Regions from separate parts of the Kitasatospora nipponensis genome, predicted to be linked through region 3. Evidence: riboswitches for the same ligand, from Rfam matches in the RefSeq annotation. Region 3 holds a riboswitch; each other region holds the start of a gene.

Region 1 (5,631 bases), on a different contig from region 3:
GCGGATCGCCCCCTGCGAGCGCAGGGTCCGCAGCGAGCGCTCGACGCTGGCCTGCGAGAGCCCGGCGAGCGCGGCCAGGTCCGCGTGGCTGAGCGGGACGTCGATCCGCAGGCCGTCGGCGGTGGGACGGCCGTAGGAGCAGATCAGGGTGTGCAGGGTGCGGGCGAGCCGCACCAGCACGGTGCCGCAACCGGCGTCCACCCGGTGCCGGGTGGCCGAGCGGAGCTTGTGGCTGACCGAACGCTGGACGGCCGCCGCGGCCTCGGGGTACTCGGCGAGGAAGGCCCGGAAGGCCGTCCCGCCGATCTCCCGGGTGGTGCTGGTGCGCACCGCGAGCACCGTCGCCGAGCGCGGCCCGCCGTCCAGCACCGCGAGCTCGCCCAGGAGTTCACCGGGGACCCGGACCGCGAGCAGGGCCTCGCCGCCGTCCTCGGTGCTGCCCACCACCTTGACGCAGCCGGTCAGCAGCAGGGCGACCCGGTCGTCCCGGTCCCCCTCGATCATCAACGCCTCTCCGGGCGAGTAGACCCGCCGGGTGCCGAGCCGGCCGAGCTTCTCCCGGGCGGGCGCCGGGAGTTCGGCGAGCGGTCCGTGTGCGGGAACGGGAGCCGGCAGTCGGGCCGGCCCCTCCCCGTTCGCTTCGAGCAGTGTCCGCGCCGTCGTCATGCGCCGTGCCCCCAACGGTCGGCAACCCGCCCCCACGGACGGGCATACACGCGGAACATAGCGCAGCGGAACGGGTTGCGCAGGGGACCGCGCCGATGCTTCTGCCGAGTGTCCGGTATCAGTGAACGGTGCACTCCTCCAGCGGACTTGGCGGTGTCCGAGGGCCTCGCCCCGGTGCGCGGCCACCCGCTTCGAGTGAACCGCTCGCACCCTCCGCCCGCCGCAGCGCCCGCACCGCGGGCAGCAACGCGGCGGGCAGCACCCCGAGGGCGGCGACGGCGGCCGGCACCAGCAGCGCCCCTCCGGTGCCCGGCACGGCCGCCCACAGCTGCGTCGGGCCGGCGGCCACCGCGATCCCCAGGGTCGAACCGACGTTCAGCGCCGACCGTGTCCGCCACCGCTCCGCAGACACTGTCGACAATCCCCTGGCCAGGCTGGTTAGGGTGGTTCGCATGACGTCCCCGCTCCGCCTGGAGAAGATCACCCCGGACAACGTGCTGGCCGCCTGCGCCCTGGAGGTCCGCCCCGAGCAGCGGGAGTTCGCCTCCCCGGTCGCCCAGTCGCTGGCCGAGGCCTACGTGCACCAGGAGATCGCCTGGCCACGGCTGATCGTGGACGGCGAGCGGGTGGTCGGCTTCCTGATGGCCTTCTTCGGCGTGCGCTTCGACCCCGCCGACCCGCGGGACCGGCCCCGCGACGGCCTCTGGCGGCTGAACATCGCCGCCGGGGAACAGGGCCGCGGGTACGGGCGGTTCGCGGTGCGGGCGGTGGCCGAGGAGGTCCGCCGGCGCGGCGGGACGCGGGTGACCACCACCTGGGGGCTCGGCGAGCACGGTCCGCAGGGCTTCTACCTGGGTCTGGGGTTCCGTCCCACCGGGGAGCTCAGCGGCGACCAGGTGGTCGGCGAGCTGGACCTGCCGTAGTGCGGCAGCGCGGGCGGCGGCGGCCCCGGCGTCCGCACCCCGTCGCGCGCCTCTGTCGTGGGGGCACAGGGGCGGGCGACGTGGAGCGCGGGGCGTGGGCCGGACCCCCGTGTCAGTACCGGCCCAAGCACCCGTCGCGGCCATCGTGGCCCACCCCCGTATCGCCGCCGTATCGCCGGCCGGCGGGCCCGCCACCGCGGGACCCGCTCGCCCCCGGTCGGCCCGCGGCGGCCGCCCGTTAGGATGGCGCCGGACGGGCCGGTCGGCCTGTCCACGCCAGAGACGGCGTCAGGGGAGGAAACCGGTGCGAAGCCGGTGCGGTCCCGCCACTGTGACCACGGTTCAGTCGCCGTGGGAGCCAGGAACTCCTGCCGTCCTCGACCCTCCCCCCAGCCTTCGGCCGGGGTTCCCCCACGGGGCGCGGACCCCGAGGAAGGCACGCCGTATGCGCACCGTCATGCCCGTCACCGCCGACCGCCGCGGGAGGGCCGCCGCGTGATCCTGCTCCTGTCGACCTCCGACACCGACCTGCTCTCCGCCCGCGCCGCCACCGGCCCGGTCGGCTACCGCCTGGGCAACCCGGCCCGCCTGACGCCCGAGCAGCTGCCCGAGCTGGTGGAGGGCACCGACCTGGTGGTGGTGCGCCTGCTGGGCGGGCGCCGCGCCTGGCAGGAGGGGCTGGACGCACTGCTCGCCGGCCCGCGCCCGGTGATCGTCCTCAGCGGCGAGCAGGCACCGGACGCCCAGCTGATGGAGCTGTCCACCGTCCCGGCGGGCCTCGCCGCCGAGGCGCACGCCTACCTCGCGCACGGCGGCGCGGCCAACCTGGCCGAGCTCGCCTCCTTCCTCAGCGACACCGTGCTGCTCACCGGCCACGGCTTCGCGGCGCCGGCCTCCGCCCCCGACTGGGGACCGTTGGAGCGCGCCGCCCGCCGCACCGAGGGCCCCTCGGTCGCCGTCCTCTACTACCGCGCGCACCACATGAGCGGGAACACCGCCTTCGTGGACACCCTGTGCGCCGCGATCGAGGACGCCGGCGGGCAGGCGCTGCCGTTCTACTGCTCCTCGCTGCGCGGCGCGCCGGACGAGCTGCTGGCCGAGCTGGGCCGCGCCGACGCCATCGTGACGACCGTGCTGGCCGCCGGCGGCACCCGCCCGGCGGACGCCTCGGCCGGCGGCGACGAGGAGGCCTGGGACGCCGGCGCGCTCGCCGCGCTGGACCGGCCGATCCTCCAGGCGCTCTGCCTGACCTGGTCGCGGGAGACCTGGGAGGGCAGCGACGACGGGATCTCCCCACTGGACACCGCCACCCAGGTCGCGGTGCCGGAGTTCGACGGCCGGCTGATCACCGTCCCGTTCTCCTTCAAGGAGCTGGACGAGGACGGCCTGACCGTCTACGTGGCCGACCCCGAGCGCTCGGCCCGGGTGGCCGGGATCGCGGTGCGGCACGCCCGGCTGCGGCACATCCCGGCCGCCGAGCGGCGCCTGGCGCTGGTGCTCTCCGCGTACCCGACCAAGCACGCCCGGGTGGGCAACGCGGTCGGCCTGGACACCCCGGCCAGCGCGGCCCGGCTGCTGCGCCGACTGGCCGCCGAGGGCTGGGACATCGGCCCGCTGGAGGGCCCGGACGCGCTGCCCGGCCTGCAGCCGACCGCGGACGAGCACGAGGGCGACGCGCTGATCCGCGCGCTGATCGACGCCGGCGGCTACGACCAGGACTGGCTCACCGAGGACCAGTTGGCCCGCAACCCGGTCCGGATCCCGGCGGCCGACTACCGCCGCTGGTACGCCACCCTGCCGGCCGGCCTGCGGGCCCGGGTCGAGGAGCACTGGGGCCCGGCGCCCGGCGAGCTCTACCTGGACCGCACCCACAACCCCGAGGGCGACATCGTGCTCGCGGGTCTGCGGGCCGGCAACCTGCTGGTGCTGGTGCAGCCCCCGCGCGGCTTCGGCGCCAACCCGGTGGCGATCTACCACGACCCGGACCTGCCGCCCAGCCACCACTACCTGGCCGCCTACCGCTGGATCGCGGCCGACCGGAGCGACGGCGGCTTCGGCGCCGACGCGCTGGTGCACCTGGGCAAGCACGGCAACCTGGAGTGGCTGCCCGGCAAGACCTCCGCGCTCTCCGCCGAGTGCGGCCCGGACGCGGCGCTCGGCGACCTGCCGCTGATCTACCCCTTCCTGGTCAACGACCCGGGCGAGGGCACCCAGGCCAAGCGCCGCGCGCACGCCACCCTGGTCGACCACCTGGTGCCGCCGATGGCCCGGGCCGAGTCCTACGGCGACATCGCCCGCCTGGAGCAACTGCTCGACGAGCACTCCAACATCGCCGCGATGGACCCGGCCAAGCTGCCCGCGATCCGGGCGCAGATCTGGACGCTGATCCAGGCCGCCCGCCTGGACCACGACCTCGGGCTGGAGGAGCGGCCCGAGGACGACGGCTTCGACGACTTCCTGCTGCACGTCGACGGCTGGCTCTGCGAGGTGAAGGACGCGCAGATCCGCGACGGCCTGCACGTGCTGGGCCAGGCGCCGGCCGGCGAGGACCGGGTCAACCTGGTGCTCTCGATCCTGCGGGCCCGGCAGATCTGGGGCGGCGTCGCGGCGCTGCCGGGGCTGCGCGAGGCGCTCGGGCTGGACGAGGCGGCGCTGACGCTGGGCGCCACCGACGCCGCCGAGGCGCGCGCCCGCGCCCTGGTCGAGGCGATGGAGGCGGCCCACTGGGCGCCGGAGGCCGTCCAGGAGGTGGCCGCGGGCCTGGCCCCGGCGGTCGCCGAGGTGCTGGACTTCGCGGCCCGCCAGGTGGTCCCGCGGCTGGCCGCCACCACCGACGAGCTGGACGCGGTGGTGCACGCGCTGAAGGGCGGCTTCGTGCCGGCCGGCCCCTCGGGCTCGCCGCTGCGCGGGCTGGTGAACGTGCTGCCGACCGGGCGCAACTTCTACTCGGTGGACCCCAAGGCGGTGCCCAGCCGGCTCGCCTGGGAGACCGGGCAGGCGCTGGCGAGCTCGCTGATCGAGCGCTACCAGGCCGACAACGACGGCGCGTTCCCGCCCTCGGTCGGTCTCTCGCTCTGGGGCACCAGCGCGATGCGCACCGCCGGCGACGACATCGCCGAGGCCTTCGCGCTGCTGGGCGTGCGCCCGGTCTGGGACGACGCCTCGCGCCGGGTCACCGGTCTGGAGGCCGTCCCGCTGGCCGAACTGGGCCGTCCGCGCGTCGATGTGACGCTGCGCATCTCCGGCTTCTTCCGGGACGCCTTCCCGCACGTGGTGGCCCTGCTGGACGACGCCGTCCGGCTGGCCGCCGCCCAGGAGGAGTCGGCCGAGGAGAACTTCGTGCGCGCCCACGTGCAGGCCGACCTGGCCGAGCACGGTGACGAACGACGGGCCACCGTCCGGGTGTTCGGCTCCCGTCCGGGTACCTACGGGGCCGGCCTGCTGCAGCTGATCGACAGCCGCGACTGGCGCACCGACGCCGACCTGGCGGAGGTCTACACGGTCTGGGGCGGCTACGCCTACGGGCGCGGCCTGGACGGGCGGCCGGCCCGTGAGGAGATGGAGACCGCCTACCGGCGGATCACGGTGGCGGCCAAGAACACCGACACCCGCGAGCACGACATCGCCGACTCGGACGACTACTTCCAGTACCACGGCGGCATGGTGGCCACCGTGCGGGCGCTGACCGGCCGGGCGCCGGCCGCGTACATCGGCGACTCGACCCGCCCCGAGACGGTGAAGACCCGCACGCTGACCGAGGAGGCGGCCCGGGTGTTCCGGGCCCGGGTGGTCAACCCGCGCTGGCTGGAGGCGATGCGCCGGCACGGCTACAAGGGCGCCTTCGAGATGGCCGCGACCGTGGACTACCTGTTCGGCTACGACGCGACCACCGGCGTGGTGGCGGACTGGATGTACGAGCGGCTGACCCAGGAGTACGTGCTCGACCCGGTCAACCGCGACTTCCTCACCTCGGCCAACCCCTGGGCCCTGCACGGGATCAGCGAGCGGCTGCTGGAGGCCGTCGAGCGCGGCCTGTGGGCCG
Region 2 (5,631 bases), on a different contig from region 3:
GCCGTCCTCACCCCTCAGCACGACGGAGGCGGTCAGCAGGTCCATCGAACGCGAGAGGCTGCACGGCATCTTGCTGCCGTTCAGCACGATCCGCCCGGCGCGCCGCTCGGCGGTGATGTGCGGGCTGAGGATGTTCTGGCCCGCCCGGCCCTCGGCGAAGCCGGAGGCCACCAGCATCCGGTCCTTGGCGACGGCCTCCAGCAGCAGCCCCTCCAGGCCGTCGCCGTACTTGGCGGCCTCGACCAGCCCGGCGATCGAGAAGTGGTGCATCGTGGTGGCCACCGCGAGCGAGGGGCAGCGGGCCCCGACCGCCCGTTGCACCCGCACGGCCTGCAACGCGCTCGCCCCCGCGCCGGCGTTGACGGCCGGCACCAGCAGGCCCGGCCCGCCGGCGTCCCGGAACGCCTGGATCGCCGGGCTGGGCGAGCACTCCAACTCCCCCAGCGGGTACCGCGCGAGCGCCTGGTCCAGCCCGGGCATGAAGGTGTCGAGTACGGCGCGTTCGCGATGCAGGAAGTTCACGGGCGGGTCCTTCGAGACACGGGAGGGTCCTTCGCGAGGGGCGGGCAGGGCGGGGGCGGGCTGGCCCCTGGTCGGGCTGGGCCTTGGTCGGGTGAGGTGTCGCTAGCCGCGGGTGACCAGCGGAAGGCGGTCGAAGCCGCGCAGGCAGGCGGACTCCCGCCGCACCGGCGGTCCGGCGAGTCCCAGGGCGGGGAACCTGGCGAGCAGCCGCCGAAGCAGCACGGCGCCCTCCAGCCGGGCCAGCCCCGCGCCGAGGCAGTGGTGCGCCCCCGCGCCGAAGCTCAGCACCCGCACGTCGGGGCGCCGCACGAGGAAGGCGTCCGGGTCCGGGTAGCGCCGCGGGTCGCGGTTCCCGGCGCCCAGGACCACGGTGACGCTGCCGCCCGCCGGGACGCTCAGCGCGCCCACCCGCGCCGGGCGCGCGGCCAGCCGCTCGGTCATCAGCACCGGCCCGTCCCAGCGCAGCGACTCCTCGACCGCGCCGGGCAGCAGGGCCGGGTCGACGCGCAGCAGCGCCAGCTGGTCCGGGTGGGTGAGCAGGGCGAACACCGAGCCGCCGAGCAGCCCGACGGTCGTCTCGAAGCCGGCGACGAGGACCAGCAGGAGCAGGTCCACCAGCTCACCCTCCGTCAGCGCCGGCCCCGCGGTGCCGCCGGGGGCCTGCAGGGTGCTGGCCAGGTCCTCGGCGGGCCGCGACCGGCGCTGCCGCAGCAGGTCGGCGAGGTAGTCCCGCAGCGCCGCCACCGCCCGGTCGGCCCGGGCCCAGTCCGCCGCCGACCGCACCGGCTCCAGCAGCCGGGCGGCCCCCTCCCCCAGCTCGCGGAACCGCCCGTGGTCCGCGGGCGGCACGCCGATCAGGTCGCCCACCGCGCCGACCGCCAGCGGGTACGCCACCAGGTCCTGGAAGTCCGCGGCGGCGCCGTTCGCGGTGGCCTCCGCGAACCGGTCGATCAGGGCGTCGGTGGCCTTCTCGCATCCCGCCGCCAGCGCCGCGACCCGTCGGGCGCCGAACGCCCCCGCCAGCGGCCGGCGCAGCCGTTCGTGGGCGTCCGCGTTGGTGCCCAGCAGCGCGGAGTAGAAGAAGTCGGCGGCCGGGTGCCCCAGCCAGTCCGGCCGCTCGCGTTCGAGCCAGGCGCGGTCGGGAACCACGAAGTCGGGGTCGACCAGAACCGCCCGGCAGTCGGCGAACGTGGTCAGGAATCGGGTCTCCAGGCCTTCGTGATGAAAAGTCGGCGCCAGCTCCCGGAGTTCCGCCAGGGGAGCATAGGGATTCTCCCGGTGCTGCGGGTCGAATACCGACAGCAGGGTCGCCTCGGCCTGCGCCAGGCCGTGCGCCGCTCCATCCACCAGGCTGTTCAAGGGGCTTGCTCGCCTTCGACCGCGGCCGGGCACGCCGACATTCCCCGGCGAGCGCGCACGCCGAAGAATTCGGACGATGACAGGAAGTTCGTCCACATCGGGAATCAGCGTACCCCCGTTGCACACGGCCCTTGCACCAGCGCATAGTTGACCGAATATCCGGATATTCGTCAGTCTGATGACCTGAACCTGCCCTGTGCGGCCCGCCCCGCGCGGGGCGGGCCGCACAGGGCGCGGATCACCGCAGGACGGTACGCGCGACGCGGAATCCCACGTCGTCGACCTGGAACGTCGGGTGGCTGCGGCGCCGCGCGGAGGTCCGGCAACTCCACTGCTCATCGAACCAACCACCGCCGCGGAGCACCCGGTAGGCGCCGTAGACCTCGGCGTCGTAGACGTCCCAGCACCAGTCCCAGACGTTGCCGAGCATGTCGTGGAGCCCCCACGCGTTGGGCCGTCTGCCACCCACCTCGTGGATGCGCTCGTGCGAGTTCCCGCGGTACCAGGCGATCTCGTCGAGCTCCCCGTAGCGCGGCCCGGTCGTCCCGGCCCGGCAGGCGTGCTCCCACTCGGCTTCGGTCGGCAGCCGGTACCCGTCGGCGGACTCGTCCCACTCGATGACGTCGGCCTCGGCACCGAAGTGGTAGGCGGGCGTGAGGCCGGCCCGCTGGGACAGGGCGTTGCAGAACCGCGTCGCGTCCCACCAGGAGACGGACTCGACGGGCAACCGGTCCCCGGACGTGGCACTCGGCCGACGGCCCGTGATCCGTGCGTACAACGCCTGGGTGACCGGGGATGCCGCGAGCTGGTAGGGCGCCAGGTCGACCGACCAACTGCGCCGGGTCCGCCGGTCCGACAACGTCACCCGCCCCGGCGGGATGGCGACCAGCTCGTTCCCCGTCATCAGGTCCATGATCCGGGGATCCTAGCGAGACATTCGCGTCGACGTGGGCTGCGTCACTGTGGGTTGACGGGCCGTCGCCGGGTGCGGCAGGGTCGCGCACGAGATGCACGAGCATCCGAGACCACGGTGTGCAGGAACCCGGTGCGAGTCCGGGGCGGTCCCGCCACTGTGACCGGTGTCCGCCCCTTCCGGCGAACTCCGCCCGGCGGACGGGCGGTTCGGAGGTCCGGGGTACGGCGCCGGGAGTCAGAACACTGACCCGTGGTTTCTCCGACGGTTGGGGCGCGGACCCCACGAGGGAGTTCTGCGATGCCACCGGTCGACCCTGCCCGCCCGCCGGGTGTGGACGTCATCGTCTGCCGTGGCTGCTGCTGCGGCAGCGCCACCAAGCGCCCCGGCACCGATCACGCGGGCCAGTTGGCCGCCCTGGGTGCGGCCGTCGAGTCCCTGCCGGACGCGAAGCTGCTGGTCACCGAGTGCCTGGGGCCGTGCGAGGTCGCCAACGTCGTCGTCGTGCGCTCCCGCGGGCGGCTCCCGGGCGAACCGCGGACCGGGCCGCTCTGGTTCGGGAACCTGACCGACCCGGCCGACACCGCCGAGCTCTGCGACTGGGTCCGCCGGCTCGGCCGACGGCCGTCGGGGGCGGGGGCGGCGGCGGGGGCGGCGCTGCCGGCGGCGCTGGAGTCGCTGCGGATCCCCGCGCACGGGCCCGGCAGGCGCACGCGCGCGGCTCCGGCGCAGTGAGCGCCACCTCCGGTCAGCCCGGGCGGGCCGCGAGTCGGGCGGCGGCGGCCACCGGGTCGTCGGGCGAACCGACCGGCCCGGGCGGGGCGGCGGCGCGCAGGCGGGCGGGCAGCCGGGCGCGGATCGGGGGGGGGGGGGCGGCGGCCACGGGGTCGCGGGCGGACCCGACCGGCCCGGGGGGCCCGTCGGCGCGCAGCCGGGCGAGCAGCCGGTCGCGGATCGGGCCGGGCGTGGTGGCGACGCTGCCGGCCAGCACGATGGGCTCGCAGGGGTGGTGGATGGCGCGGATCAGCTCGACCAGTCGGGCCGAGGCGGCGTCGGCCAACCCCTCGGCGGCCGGGTCGCCGGCCAGGGCCAGCTCGCTGACCAGCGGGGCGAGGGTGGCGAGCCGGTGCGGCGGACCGTCGTAGGCCCAGCGCACCAGGGCGGTGGGATCGGTGACGCCGCACGCGGCCAGCACCGCACGGCCCAGCGGGTCGGTGGGCCGCGCGTGCGCCTGGCCACCCCCTCCACCGACCCCGCCGACCCCGCCCCCCCCGCCGCCAAGCGCCCGCCCGAGTCCGCCGGCGGTCGCGGTCACCACCGGGTCGGCCGCCCCGGGAGCGGAGCCGGGGTCGAGGGTGGCGGCGTCACCGTCGGCGCCGGGGTGGGAGATCCGGCAGCAGATGGTGCCGGTGCCCGCGATCAGCACCGTCCCGGCCGCCGCGCCGCTGCCCGCCACGAACGCCACCACGGCGTCGGAGACCAGCCGCACCGGCCCCGGCAGGCCGAAGGCCGTCCGGCAGGCGGCCGCGAAGACGTCGCGGTCGGGCAGCGCCCGCAGTCCGGACAGGCCGAGCACGCAGCCGCCGACCTGCTGCGGATCCCGCCCGCGCAGCACCTCGGCCACCGCGCCGCCGAGCACCTCCAGCGCCGCGCCGGCGCCGCGGGCGGCGGGGTTGCCGCCGGGGGCGGCCGCCCGGGCGAGCTCACGGCCGTGCCGGTCGTGCAGCACCGCGCGGGTCCGGGTGCCTCCCACGTCGAGGCCGAGGTAGAGCGGACCGTCGCCGGTCACCGGCCGGTCTCCTCGCGCAGCGCGCGCACCGCGGCCCAGGCGTGGCCGTGGTGGGCGGCCAGCGCCTCGCGGGCGGCGAGGGGGCTCGCGCCGGCGACCAGGCAGACCAGGGCCGTGGGGATCTCGCCGGCGCACTGCGCCAGCGCACGGGCGGCGGTCTCCTCGGGGACCTGGCAGGCGGTCACCAGGGTGCGCACGGCCCGCTCGCGCAGCTTGGCGTTGTTCGCCGAGGCGGCGATCATCAGGTTCGACCAGGTGCGGCCGCTGCGGACCATCAGCGCGGTCGAGAAGGCGTTGAGCGCCAGCTTCTGGGCGGTGCCGGCCTTCATCCGGGTCGAGCCGGTCACCACCTCGGGGCCGGTGTCGAGCGCCAGGTGCAGGTCGGCCAGCGGCGCGAGCGGCGCGGCCGGGTCGCCGGAGAGCAGCGCGGTGTGCGCGCCGACCGCACGGGCGGCGCGCAGCGCGCTCGCCACGTACGGGGTGCGTCCGCTCGCGGTGACCCCGATCACCAGGTCCCCGGTGCCGGGCGTGTCGGCCGCGTCCTCGTCCGGCGCGTGGTCCTCGGCGTCCTCCCTGGCCCTCCCGCGGGCGCCGGGGCCGCCCGCCAGGTGGGCCAGCACGCGATCGGGCCCGACCCCGTAGGTCGGCCCCAGCTCGACGGCGTCGCCCAGCGCGATCCGCCCGCTGGTGCCGGCGCCGTAGTAGTGCACCCGGCCGCCGGCCCGCAGCACGCCGAGCGCGGTGTCGACCAGCTCGGCCAGCCGCGGCAGCACGGCGCGCACCGCGCCCGGCACCGTGGCGTCCTGATCGTTGATCAGTTCGAGCAGCTCGGTGGTGGTCAGCTCGTCCAGCCGGGTGCTGGCCGGATTGCGGCGCTCGGTGGGCGGCAGCCCGTCCGCGCGCAGGGTCTCGGGCTCCGTCGACATGGCTGCTCCCAGTGCGTGGGCGGGCGAGGGTGGGTGGGTGGCGTGGGCGGGCGTGGGCGAGTGGTCGGGCCGGGCGGGTGCCCGGCGGGTGCACAGCTGTGAAGATAGCCGCGTCACCCGCC
Region 3 (5,631 bases):
CGGAGCCGTCGCGGCGCCAGACGCGCCAGGCGGTGCGCCGCCCGGCGGGCGGCGCGGCCGCCACGGTGAGCAGCGCGGTCAGCCGGGCACCGGGCCAGCCGGCCAGGTCGTCCAGCCGGGCCGCCGCCCAGCCGAACCGGCGGTACTTCGCGGACTTGTGACCCACCATCGCGTCCAGCGTGTTGACGGCCCGGAAGGCGAGCAGGCCGGGCGGGCCCGCCAGCGCGCCCCAGACCAGGGCGTTGACGACGGCGTCGGCGGTGTTCTCGGCCACCGACTCGACCACCGCGCGGGCGATCTGCGCTCCGTCCAGCGCGCTCGGGTCGCGCCCGCACAGGTGCGGCAGCCGCTCGCGGGCCGCGTCCAGGTCGTCCGCGGCGAGCGCGGCGCCGATGGTGCGCGCCTCGCGGGTGAGCGAGGTGCCGCCGAGCACCGTCCAGGTGGCGAGCGCGGCCGTGGCCACGGGGGCCGCGGTGGCGACAGGGGCCGCGCCACGGGTGCGCGCGAGCGCCAGCCGCTCGACGCCCACCGCACCGGCCGCCACCGCGCCCACGCAGAGCGCGGTGTGCAGCGCCCCGGCGCCCCGGTGGTCGCGCCACAGCGCGCGCTCCAGGCGCCCGGCCGCCCGGCCGAAGACGGCCACCGGGTGCCCGCGCCCGGGGTCGCCGAAGCGGGCGTCGGCCGCGTATCCGGCCAGCGCGCCCACCGCGTAGGGAAGGGTTGCCCGCACCGCACCCACCGGCATCAGCCGGCCGGCGGGACGGCGGGCGGGAGGGTGGGTGGAGCGGCCGGGCCGGGCCGTGGCGGGGCGGGCAGCATCAGGATGTGTCCTCACTCAGGGTCCGCGCCCTGGATCGACGAACCGGGGGCGAGAGTCTCCTGGCTCCCCGGGTAGCTGACACACCCTCGGGCCTTCCAACGATCCTGTGGCGGACCGCCGTGACCATGACGTCGAGCGTGCTCCCCGGTGACAGTGGCGGGACCGCGCCGGATTCGCACCGGCTTCCTCTCTGTGCCTCCGTATGGCCCGTGGATCCCATCACGGCCCGGAACCGGGAGTCAACCGCGCCCCCGGAGTGGTGGATCACACCGGCGGCCCGGTGGCGAACCGTCACCAGGTGATGCCCAGGCCTTCAGGCCGGGGAGGAATCCGATGTCCCACGTGGCGGGTCAGGTGCAGCCGATTCGCCGCCGGGCGGATCGGCGTCCACCATCCGTGACCCCCCGGGGCCCAGATCACCGTGTCCGCTGTCAGTGGTGCGTGGCATGGTGATCGTCAGTCGGATTGGTGTGTGGGTTGCGCCGGGGGTGTCAATGGAGAGCGGGGATGCCGGATTCGCCCGGTACACCTATCGGCTTCGTGTGTCGTCCACCGCCTTGTCCGGCCTCGAAGCCGAATGGGCCCGCTGTCGGTGGGTGTGGAACGAGTGTGTGGCGAAGTCCCGTCAGCGTTCCGTCGCCAACCGCACCCGCCCCGAGGGCGGCGAGAAGGTGACGTGCGGTCCGGCCGAACTGGACCGGATGCTGACCGAGGCCCGTGCCGCCATGCCGTGGTTGCGCGAGGGCGCGAGCGTTCCGCAGCAGCAGATCGTCCGGGACTTCGCGAAGTCCCGGACGAAGGCGCTCAACGATGTGAAGGACCGCCTGCCGATCAAGCGCCGCGCGGGGATGCCGAAGATCAAGAAGAAGCGCGAGGCGCTCCCGTCGATGAACTACACCCGGCGCGGCTTCCGTATCAAGGACGGCCGCTTACACCTGGCGGGCGGAATCGTCCTGATGGTGGTGTGGTCCCGCGACCTGCCCGCCGACGCGAGCAGCGTGCGCGTGTACCGCGACAGCGTCGGCCACTGGTACGCCTCGCTCGTCGTCCCTGTCGAAGCGCAGCCGCTCCCCGCCGTCGGTCGCTGCATAGGCATCGACTGGGGAGTGACGGAGACCGCGACCACCACCAGTGACACCCATGATCTTCCCCACCCGGAGCACGGACGCGACGCGCGGGTGAAGCTGACCCGGTATCAGCGGCAGATGGCTCGCAGGAAGCCGGGACGCGGTCAGGGTGCGTCGAAGGGCTACCTTCGCGCGCAACGGAGCACGGCGAAGGCTCACAAGAAGATCGCCCGGCAGCGTCAGGACACCGGCCGCAAGTGGGCCAAGGCCGTCGTGCGAGATCATGACCTGATCGCGGTTGAGGACTTCCGTCCGAAGTTCCTCGCCAAGACGACCATGGCGCGCAAGGCCGCCGACGCGGCGATCGGCGCGACGAAGAGCGCCTTGATCGAGATGGGACGTAAGCACGGCCGGACGGTGCACCTGGTGCACCCCGCGCACACGACCATGGACTGTGCCAACTGCGGAGCGAGAGCCAAGCACGCGTTGCCACTGTCGGAACGGATCTACACGTGCACCTCGTGCGGAGTCTCCACACCCAGGGACAAGAACTCCGCCCGCGTGATGCGCGTCAGGGCTGGTCTGTGCCCTGCTGACGTTGAATGCGTAGGACACGGTCGCCCGTAGGGCGTCCGTGCAGCAGGAGTCAGAAATCCCCCTCCTGAAGGCGGACCCCCGCCTTCAGGAGGGGGAGCAGTCAATACCTCCGAGTAGCCGCCCTGCTCACGGGCCGCGGGCTGGTGAATCGTCCAAGGGTGACTCGGGCGCTGTTGTCCCGGTTCGTGCGTTCGGCGGCTGGGGCGCGATCCGGCGGGCCCCTAGCGTCGGGTGCCATGCGAAGAAGCAGGCCACCGGCCGCCGTCCCGGTCCCGTTCTCCCCGAGCGCCGCCCGCGCGCACCGCGCCGGACTGGGCCTGACCCCGGAGCAGGTGGCCCAGGGCATGGCCGCGCACGGGGTACGGCTGCTGCCGACCCACGTGCTGGGCTGGGAGAGCGGCGAGCTGCGCCCCGGCGAGGAGGAGTTCATCGCGCTGGCCCGCGCGCTCTGGTGCCCCGCCGCGCAGCTGATGGGCGCGCCGCCGGCCAGCCTGCGCGACTACCGCCTGGCCCGCGAGCTGAGCCGGCAGCAGGCCGCCGAGCGGCTGGGGCTGAGCCCGCGGGCGTACGCGGCCGTGGAGCTGAGCGGCCGGTGGAGCGGCGACGAGGCGCAGAGCGCGGCGCTGGCCGAGCTGCTCGGCATGACGCTGCGTGAGCTGGTGCGGGTGACGGGGGTGGCCGACGAGCTGGAGCGGCGGCTGCGCCAGTGCGTGGACGGCCGCTGGCAGGCGCAGCTCAAGCCGCTGGCCCGGCTGGTGCCGGTGCCGCGCGCGACCCTGGCCGCCGTGCTGGCGGCACTGCAGGACGGGTACCAGGTGCACTCCTACTGGGGCTCCAGCACCCCGGCGGAGCCGGTCGGGGCCGAGGAGCCCCCGCTGGAGCGGTTCTGGGCGCTGCTCGCGGAGCGGGACACGGGCGGGTTGCCGGTCTGAGCCCCTCCTTTTCTGTCGGCTTCGCCTCCGGGCGCCCTTGACCCGGCGTCGACGCTCGCCCTCCTTGCGACACCGGCGCGCCCTTCGGCTCAGCCGACAGGTGCAGGGCCGGCCAAGGGTCGGTCACGGGGCCGGACGGTGGCCCGGTCAGCCGAACGCGGCGTTGCGGTGGCCGGGGGGCGCCGTCCGGGGTGCACTGGAGGGGTCGTGTCCGACCTGCCATCACCACCCCCGGGAGAGTCATGCGTTGGGGAACCGTCGTCGCCGCGGCCACCGCCGTCGCTGTCGGGGCGGGGGCCGTGGCCCTGCTCCTGGGCCGTCGGGTCTCCGACCTCACGCTGCGTCCCGACGCCGTGGCCGAGGGCGCCGCGGCCGGGGGGCCGGCCCTGCGGGTGCACGCGGTCGGCGCCCGGGAGGTCACCCTCAGCCGCACCCCGGCCAGCGCCCGGCGCGGGCGGTACGCGCTGGAGTGGCCCGGCGGCCACGCGGTGGTGGGCGAGATCCTGCGCACCGGCCCGCAGAGCGTCACCCGCCGCCTGGAGCTGTCCGCGGGCAGCACGCTGGGCGCCGGGGCCGAGGTGGAGCTGAGCCCGCGGGTGCTGCGCGGCGACCCCGGCTCGGCCTGCGGGCTGGACTACATGGACGTGGTGGTCGACGGCGAGCTGGGCGCGATGCCGGCCTGGTACGTGCCGGCCGTCCGGGGGACCTGGGTGATCGCGGTGCACGGCCGGCTCGCCGACCGCCGCCAGGCGCTGCCCGTGCTGCCGGTGCTCAAGCGCCTGCACCTGCCGGCGCTGGTGGTCAGCTGCCGGGGTGACCTGGGCGCGCCGGCCTCGCCGGACGGGATCGGCCACTTCGGTGAGACCGAGTGGCGCGACGTGGAGGCGGCGATCCGCTTCGCCAAGGAGGCCGGCGCCGGTCGGGTGATCCTCTACGGTTGGTCGCTGGGCGCCTCCACCGTGCTGCAGACCGCCGCCCGCTCGGACTACCGCGAGGAGGTGGCCGGCCTGGTGCTGGACTCCCCGGTGCTGGACTGGTCCGCCTCGGTGCGGGGCGTGGCGCAGCGGGCCGGGGTGCCCGCCGCGCTGGCCGAGCTGGGCGCGCTGTCGGCCGAGGGCCGCACCGGCGTCGACCAGGCCGGCTTCGCCCGGCTCGCCGACGGCACCGACCTGCGCGCGCCCACCCTGCTGCTGCACAGCACGCAGGACGCGGTGGCACCGTTCGCCAGCGCCCGCCGGCTGGCCGAGCTGCGGCCGGACCTGGTGAGCCTGCACCCGATCGCCGGGGCGGCGCACGCGGCCCTGTGGAACGCCGACCCGCGTGGCTACGAGGAGACCCTGCGGCGCTTCCTGACCCCGATCCTCTGAGGCCTCCGAATGCCGCGCTGCCGCCCGCCGAGCGCCTTCGCGGACCGCCGCGCGGGCCCGCCGGCCCCGCCGCTCAGGGTCACCCCTTGACCACGTTCCGTGCCGCCCAGTAGTGTCGTGGACAGGTCATCATCATTCCGGCCGGCCCGGTTTGGGCTCTCTTGCCCCGACTCCGCCCGGCTGTCCACCCCCGCCCGCCGAAGACGCGCCGAACTCGATGTGACAGAAGCCCCTTACACGGGGAAGACTGCACGGCGTGACGTCTCGGAACCCGCGCGACCGTGATGCCCCGCTCCCGCCGACCATGGGTACCGGCGCGACGGTGACCCGTCTACCCGGTACGGCCCGCCGCGCCGAAGGCGTGCAGCCGGGCCGCCCCGCCGCAGCCCGCCGGCGTACCCCCAAGCCCGCCCCCGGCCGTGGCCGGGTCCCGCTGCCGGAGGGCTTCCCGGCCCCCGCCGAACTGGCCCCGCTGGCCCGCCGGATGCTCGCCGACGCCGTACGCGTCGCGCGGTGGGCCGGCGAGCTCGAAGCGGTCGACAAGCGCGGCGAACTGCTGCCCGAGGACGCCCGCGCGGCCGGCCGCGCGCTCGCCATGACGGTGGGCGCCGCGGCCAAGGCCTGGGGCCAGGCCCTGCTGGTGGGCCTGGTCGAGCCGCGCGACGGCGGCGCCGCCCCCGGCTGGCGCCTGCACGCCTGGGAGCACGACGACGAGGCCGTGCTGCGCGGCTGGTCCGCGCTCTTCGACGCCTGGACCCTGCTGGCCCCGGTGCCGCCCGCCGCCCTGCGCGGCGTCTTCGCGGTGCTGGCCGGCCAGGCCGTGGACCAGGCCCCGCAGCTGCTCTCGT
Region 4 (5,631 bases), on a different contig from region 3:
TCAACATCGCCGCCGACCTCATCGTGCGGCCCGACATCCGTCTGGTGGTCGTCGGCGGCAACGCCCGCACGGCCAGCTACGAACTGGTGGGGCCGGCCGCCGAGCGGATGCTCGCCCAGTACCACCTGGACATCGCCTTCATCGGCGTGGACGGCCTGACCGCCACCGAGGGCTGCACCACCCACGACGAGATGGAGGCCCACACCGACCGGGCCTTCCTGCGCAGCAGCGCCCGCTCGGTCGTCGTGGCGGACAACACCAAGATCGGCCGGGTGACCTTTGCCGAGATCTGCCCGCTCGCCGACGTCGACGACCTGGTCACCGACGACGCCCTCGACGCGGCGCAGGAGAGCGCCATCACCGCGCGCGGGCCGCGGGTGCTGCGCGCCTGAACCGCGCCTGTACCGCGCCGGGAACGCGGCGGGAACGCGCCGGGAGTGTGCGACCCGTCAGGCCAGCATCTTCAGCAGCTCGGCCGCGAGCGGGGCGGCGGAGGCGGGGTTCTGGCCGGTGACCAGGTTGCCGTCGACGACGACGTGCGGAGCCCAGGGCTCGCCCTCCTGGAAGTCGGCGCCGAGTTCGACCAGGCGGTCCTGCAGCAGCCAGCGGGCCTTGTCGGCCAGGCCCGCCTGGATCTCCTCGGTGTTGCTGAAGCCGGTCAGCCTGCGGCCGGCGAACGGCGAGCCGCCGTCGGCGTCGCGGGCGGCCAGCAGTGCGGCGGGGCCGTGGCAGACCACGCCCAGCGGCAGGCCGGAGGTAAGCGCCTCGGTCAGCAGCCGCCCGGAGTTCGCGTCGAGGGCCAGGTCCTCCATCGGACCGTGGCCGCCGGGGTAGAAGACGGCGTCGTAGTCGTCCAGGCCGACGTCCTCCAGCCTGACGGGCCGCTGGAGTTCGGCGATCGAGGCGAGGCCGTCCGCGACCTTCCTGGCGCCCTCCTCCCCGCCGTTGAACTGCGGGGCGAGACTGGCCCGGTCGACGGTGGGGACCACGCCGCCGGGAGTCGCGACGACGATCCGGTGGCCCGCCGCCGTGAACGCCTCGTACGGGGCGAGGGCCTCCTCCGCCCAGAAGCCGGTCGGGTGCTTGGTGCCGTCGGCCAGCGTCCAGTGGTCGGCGCCGGTCATCACGAAAAGGATCTTCTTGGCCATGGTGGTGGTCCGCTCCGGGGGTGGTGGTTGGTTCCACGCTCCGACGCCCTGGATCCAGGACGCCGGCGTGCTCATGGCCTCGACGGTAGACCCGGTCAAGTTCCGGCCACCGGGGGAAACGCCGACGGCCGGCGAAGCCGGGAGCCGACGGAATGTCATCGTGCGGGGCCGCGTGGGCATCCCGCCGGGCGGGCCGGGTATCCCGCTCCGTTGACGCTTCGCGACCGACTCTGGTCAGATGAGCCGATTTCAAACCTTCAGCAGCCAGGGGAAGCCGGTTAAAATCCGGCGCTGACCCGCAACCGTAGGTCCACCGCGAGGTGGACGAGTCGGATTACCTGCGCTGAAGCCGCGTCACCACGAGCGCCGTCGAGGTCTACGGCGCGGTTCGCTCGGCAAGGAGGCCCTGCTCGCCGAGATCACCGGCTACGACCCGCACGCCTTCGGCGGTCACGACCTGGTCGCCGCCCTGGACCAGGCCGTCTGCACCCGGGCCAGTACCGCCCCGGACCCCAGCTGCGCGGCGGCCGGCAACTACACCTATGCGGCAGCGCGCGTGCGGACGGCCGGCGCCCGGGGGCCGGTGTCGCGGGTGGACCGCGGCTCGCATGCTGATCGATTCTCATCCGTCATGCGGACGATTTCCGGCGGCGCGGCCCCGATGGGCCTAGGCTGTGACTCGCAGTCGGTTCGCCCTGTCCGCCAGGCAGGTGCGTCGTAAGAGGGAACCCGGTGGGAATCCGGGACTGCCCCGCAGCGGTGAGTGGGAACGACCGCCGTCACATGCACTGGGCCCCAGCAGGGGCCCGGGAAGCGACGGCCAGTAGGGGTCCGCCTTCACAGGTGGACGCGCCCGCGAGTCCGAAGACCTGCCACTGCCCGCGTGCACCTCGCACGCGGTGATCTCGGTGACCTCGAGGGCGGGTCGGCGGAGCGGGCGGGCCCATCCTGGCGCCGTGCCCGCGCTGTCGTACGTTCACGGCTTCGTGCTCTCCCGGGATCGCAACGCGACTCGCGAAGGAGAGTTCCGTGTCAACGAGTTCCACCACCAGTGCGACCGACGGCCCCGCGACGACCACCGCCGCGCAGACGACCGTGTACGGCTACCCGCGGCAGGGCCCCCACCGTGAACTGAAGAGGGCGATCGAGGGCTACTGGGCCGGCAGGGTGAGCGCCGCCGACCTGCGGACCACCGCCGAGGGCCTTCGCCGCGCCACCTGGCGCCAACTCGCCGACGCCGGTGTCACCGAGCTCCCCACCGGCGACTTCTCGCTCTACGACCACATGCTGGACGCCACGGTCGCCGTCGGGGCGATCCCGCCGCGCCACCGCGCCGCCGTCCAGGCCGACCCGCTGGCCGGCTACTTCGCGATGGCCCGCGGCACCCAGGACCTGGCGCCGCTGGAGATGACCAAGTGGTTCGACACCAACTACCACTACCTCGTCCCCGAGTTGGGACCCGAGACGGTCTTCGCCGCGAACTCCGCCAAGGCGGTCGGCGAGCTCCGCGAGGCCCTCGCGCTGGGCCACCGGGCCCGTCCGGTGCTGGTCGGCCCGCTGACCTACCTGCTGCTCGCCAAGCCAGCCCCGGACGTCGCCGCCGACTTCCAGCCGATCACCCTGCTGGACCGGCTGCTGCCCGTCTACGCCGAACTCCTCGCCGACCTGCGCGCCGCCGGCGCCGAGTGGGTCCAACTCGACGAGCCCGCCCTGGTCCAGGACCGCACGCCCGCCGAACTGAACGCCGCCGCCCGCCTCTACCGCGAACTGGGCGCCCTCACCGACCGCCCGAAACTGCTGGTCGCCACCTACTTCGACCGGGCCGGTGAGGCACTCAAGGTGCTGGCCAAGGCCCCGATCGACGGTGTCGGCCTGGACTTCACCGGCCCCGGCGCCGCCAACCTCTTCGACCTCGCGGCCGTCGGCGGCCTGCCCGGCAAGCGGCTGATCGCCGGCGTGGTCGAGGGCCGCAACGTCTGGATCAACGACCTGGAGAAGTCCCTCACCACCCTGGCCACCCTGCTGGGCCTGGCCGGCCGCGTCGACGTCGCCCCCTCCTGCTCCCTGCTGCACGTCCCGCTCGACGCCGGCGCCGAGCGCGACCTCGACCCGCAGGTCGCCCGCTGGCTCGCCTTCGCCCGCCAGAAGACCACCGAGATCACCGCCCTCGCCCGCGGCCTGCGCGAGGGCACCCACGCCATCACCGCCGAACTCGCCGCCAACCGCGCCGACCTGGCCTCCCGCGCCGCCTCCGCCCTGACCCACGACCCCGCCGTCCGCGCCCGCACCGCCGCCACCACCGCCGACGACGCCCGCCGCGCCCAGCCCTACCCCGACCGCGCCCGGGCCCAACGCGCCCGCCTCGCCCTGCCGTTGCTGCCGACCACCACCATCGGCTCCTTCCCGCAGACCACCGACCTGCGCACCGCCCGCGCCGACCTGCGCGCCGGCCGGATCGACGAGGACACCTACCAGGAGACGATGCGCGCCGAGGTCGCCGAGGTCATCGCCTACCAGGAGAAGGCCGGCATCGACGTCCTGGTGCACGGCGAGCCCGAACGCAACGACATGGTCCAGTACTTCGCCGAACAGCTCACCGGCTACCTGGCCACCCAGCAGGGCTGGGTGCAGTCCTACGGCACCCGCTACGTGCGCCCGCCGGTCCTCGCCGGCGACATCTCCCGCCCGCACCCGATGGCCGTCCGCTGGTTCCGCTACGCCCAGGACCTCACCGACCGCCCGGTCAAGGGCATGCTCACCGGCCCGGTCACCATGCTCGCCTGGTCCTTCGTCCGCGACGACCAGCCGCTCGCCGACACCGCCCGCCAGGTCGCCCTCGCCCTGCGCGACGAGGTCCAGGACCTGGAAGCGGCCGGCGCCGCCGTCATCCAGGTCGACGAACCCGCCCTGCGCGAAACCCTGCCGCTGCGCGCCGCCGACCGCCCCGGCTACCTGGACTGGGCCACCGAGGCCTTCCGCCTCAGCACCTCGGGCGTGCGCGCGGACACCCAGATCCACACCCACATGTGCTACGCCGAGTTCGGCGCGATCATGACCGCCATCGACGAACTCGACGCCGACGTCATCTCCCTGGAGGCCGCCCGCTCGCACATGCAGGTCGCCCACGAGCTCGCCGAGGCCGGCTACCCCCGCGAGGTGGGACCCGGCGTCTACGACATCCACTCCCCGCGCGTGCCGAGCACCGAGGAGGCCGCCGACCTCCTGCGCGCCGGCCTGGCCGCGATCCCCGCCGAACGCCTCTGGGTCAACCCCGACTGCGGCCTCAAGACCCGCGGCTGGCCCGAGACCCGCGCCTCACTCGACCACCTGGTCGCCGCCGCCCACACGGTCCGCGCGGAACTCACCGACTGACACCGGCAGTCCCGGGGCGGGCGGTCCACCGTGACCGCCCGCCCCGGCACCGCCCCGTGGCCGCTGTCAGGCCGGCAGGACCTGCCAGTGCTGGCTGATGCCGCCCGTGTCGCTCTGCTGCTGGATGCCCGCGCCGTCGGCGGTGGAGTCGCCCGCCACGCCGAGCACCTTGCCGCTCCGGACGCTGAGCAGCTTGACGTAGCCGCCACCCGCGTCGGCCAGCCTCCACTGCTGGTTGGTGCTGTGGAGCGGGGTCCACTGGATGATCGAGGCACCGTCGGCGGTGGTGCCGCCGTTGACGTCCATGGCCAACGCCGAGTGGACATTGGTGAGTTCGAAGCCACCCGCGCCGATCGGGGTGAGCCGCCAGCGCTGGCTGTCGGAGGGGCGGTTCGTGTCCTGCGCCAGGGCCGTTCCGGCGGAGACGGAGTTGCCCGGCACGTCGATCACCTTGCCGCTGCGGCGGTTGACCAACTGGAACACGTCGACCGGGGTCAGGGTCACCGAGCCGCCGGCCGGCACGGTGACGGCCTGGCTCCAGGCGCCGGCCCGCACGGTGGTGGCCGCGCCGTGGACGCTGTGCAGCGTCACGGTCGTGACCTTGCCGGCGCTCCACGCGAGGTCGACGGTGCAGCCGCCGCGCACGCCGACGCCCGTGATGCGGCCGGCGGCGGCCCAGGCGGAGGGCAGGGCCGGCAACAGTTCCACCAGCCCTGGTCGGGAGTGGACCAGCATCTCGATCATGGCGGTGGGGGTGCCGAAGTTGGCGTCGATCTGGAAGACGCTGCCGCCGTACTGGTCGAACATGTTGATGCTGCTGCCGTTGTTGCCGCTCACCGCGGGCTTGAGCACGGTGAGCACCAACTGGTACGCCTTGTCGGCGTTCTTCAGCCGTGCCCAGCACAGTGCCCGCCAGGCACAGGCCCAGCCGTAGCTCTGCATGCCCCGCGCGGTGAGCAGGTTGGTGGCTCCGGTGACGAGTGCGGCGGGGCTGGTGGAGGGGTCGATCCGGTCACCGGGGAAGAGCCCGATCAGCGGGGAGAGGTGGCGGTGGGTGGTGTCGCCGAGGTTGGCGTCGGTCATCCACTCCTCCAGCCAGCCGGTGGTCGCA

Evidence for each region. Region 3 has a riboswitch for cobalamin ahead of ABD323_RS21440 (cobalamin biosynthesis protein). Riboswitches for the same ligand answer to the same signal wherever they lie in the genome.
Region 1: linked by a shared signal. The riboswitch ahead of cobN (cobaltochelatase subunit CobN) and the one ahead of ABD323_RS21440 (cobalamin biosynthesis protein) in region 3 are both predicted to bind cobalamin.
Region 2: linked by a shared signal. The riboswitch ahead of ABD323_RS26955 ((2Fe-2S) ferredoxin domain-containing protein) and the one ahead of ABD323_RS21440 (cobalamin biosynthesis protein) in region 3 are both predicted to bind cobalamin.
Region 4: linked by a shared signal. The riboswitch ahead of metE (5-methyltetrahydropteroyltriglutamate--homocysteine S-methyltransferase) and the one ahead of ABD323_RS21440 (cobalamin biosynthesis protein) in region 3 are both predicted to bind cobalamin.

What each region holds. Positions count from the first base shown of each region.
Region 1 covers NZ_BAAALF010000203.1:7,517-13,147, forward strand. Annotated here, with positions in the region: gene ABD323_RS34395 (Crp/Fnr family transcriptional regulator) at 1-666, opposite strand, end outside; gene ABD323_RS34400 (hypothetical protein) at 785-1,120, opposite strand; gene ABD323_RS34405 (GNAT family N-acetyltransferase) at 1,119-1,589, shown strand; cobalamin riboswitch at 1,856-1,979, shown strand; gene cobN (cobaltochelatase subunit CobN) at 2,085-5,631, shown strand, end outside.
Region 2 covers NZ_BAAALF010000119.1:9,424-15,054, reverse strand. Annotated here, with positions in the region: gene ABD323_RS26970 (acyl-CoA dehydrogenase family protein) at 1-522, opposite strand, end outside; gene ABD323_RS26965 (cytochrome P450) at 625-1,881, opposite strand; gene ABD323_RS26960 (formylglycine-generating enzyme family protein) at 2,120-2,794, opposite strand; cobalamin riboswitch at 2,893-3,063, shown strand; gene ABD323_RS26955 ((2Fe-2S) ferredoxin domain-containing protein) at 3,095-3,529, shown strand; gene ABD323_RS26950 (N-acetylglucosamine kinase) at 3,543-4,583, opposite strand; gene ABD323_RS26945 (N-acetylmuramic acid 6-phosphate etherase) at 4,580-5,509, opposite strand.
Region 3 covers NZ_BAAALF010000078.1:19,540-25,170, forward strand. Annotated here, with positions in the region: gene ABD323_RS21440 (cobalamin biosynthesis protein) at 1-745, opposite strand, end outside; cobalamin riboswitch at 873-1,009, opposite strand; gene ABD323_RS21445 (RNA-guided endonuclease InsQ/TnpB family protein) at 1,315-2,514, shown strand; gene ABD323_RS21450 (helix-turn-helix domain-containing protein) at 2,721-3,416, shown strand; gene ABD323_RS21455 (alpha/beta hydrolase family protein) at 3,659-4,783, shown strand; gene ABD323_RS21460 (hypothetical protein) at 5,040-5,631, shown strand, end outside.
Region 4 covers NZ_BAAALF010000024.1:12,835-18,465, reverse strand. Annotated here, with positions in the region: gene ABD323_RS09900 (DeoR/GlpR family DNA-binding transcription regulator) at 1-392, shown strand, start outside; gene ABD323_RS09895 (type 1 glutamine amidotransferase domain-containing protein) at 450-1,148, opposite strand; cobalamin riboswitch at 1,817-2,039, shown strand; gene metE (5-methyltetrahydropteroyltriglutamate--homocysteine S-methyltransferase) at 2,178-4,520, shown strand; gene ABD323_RS09885 (glycosyl hydrolase family 95 catalytic domain-containing protein) at 4,587-5,631, opposite strand, start outside.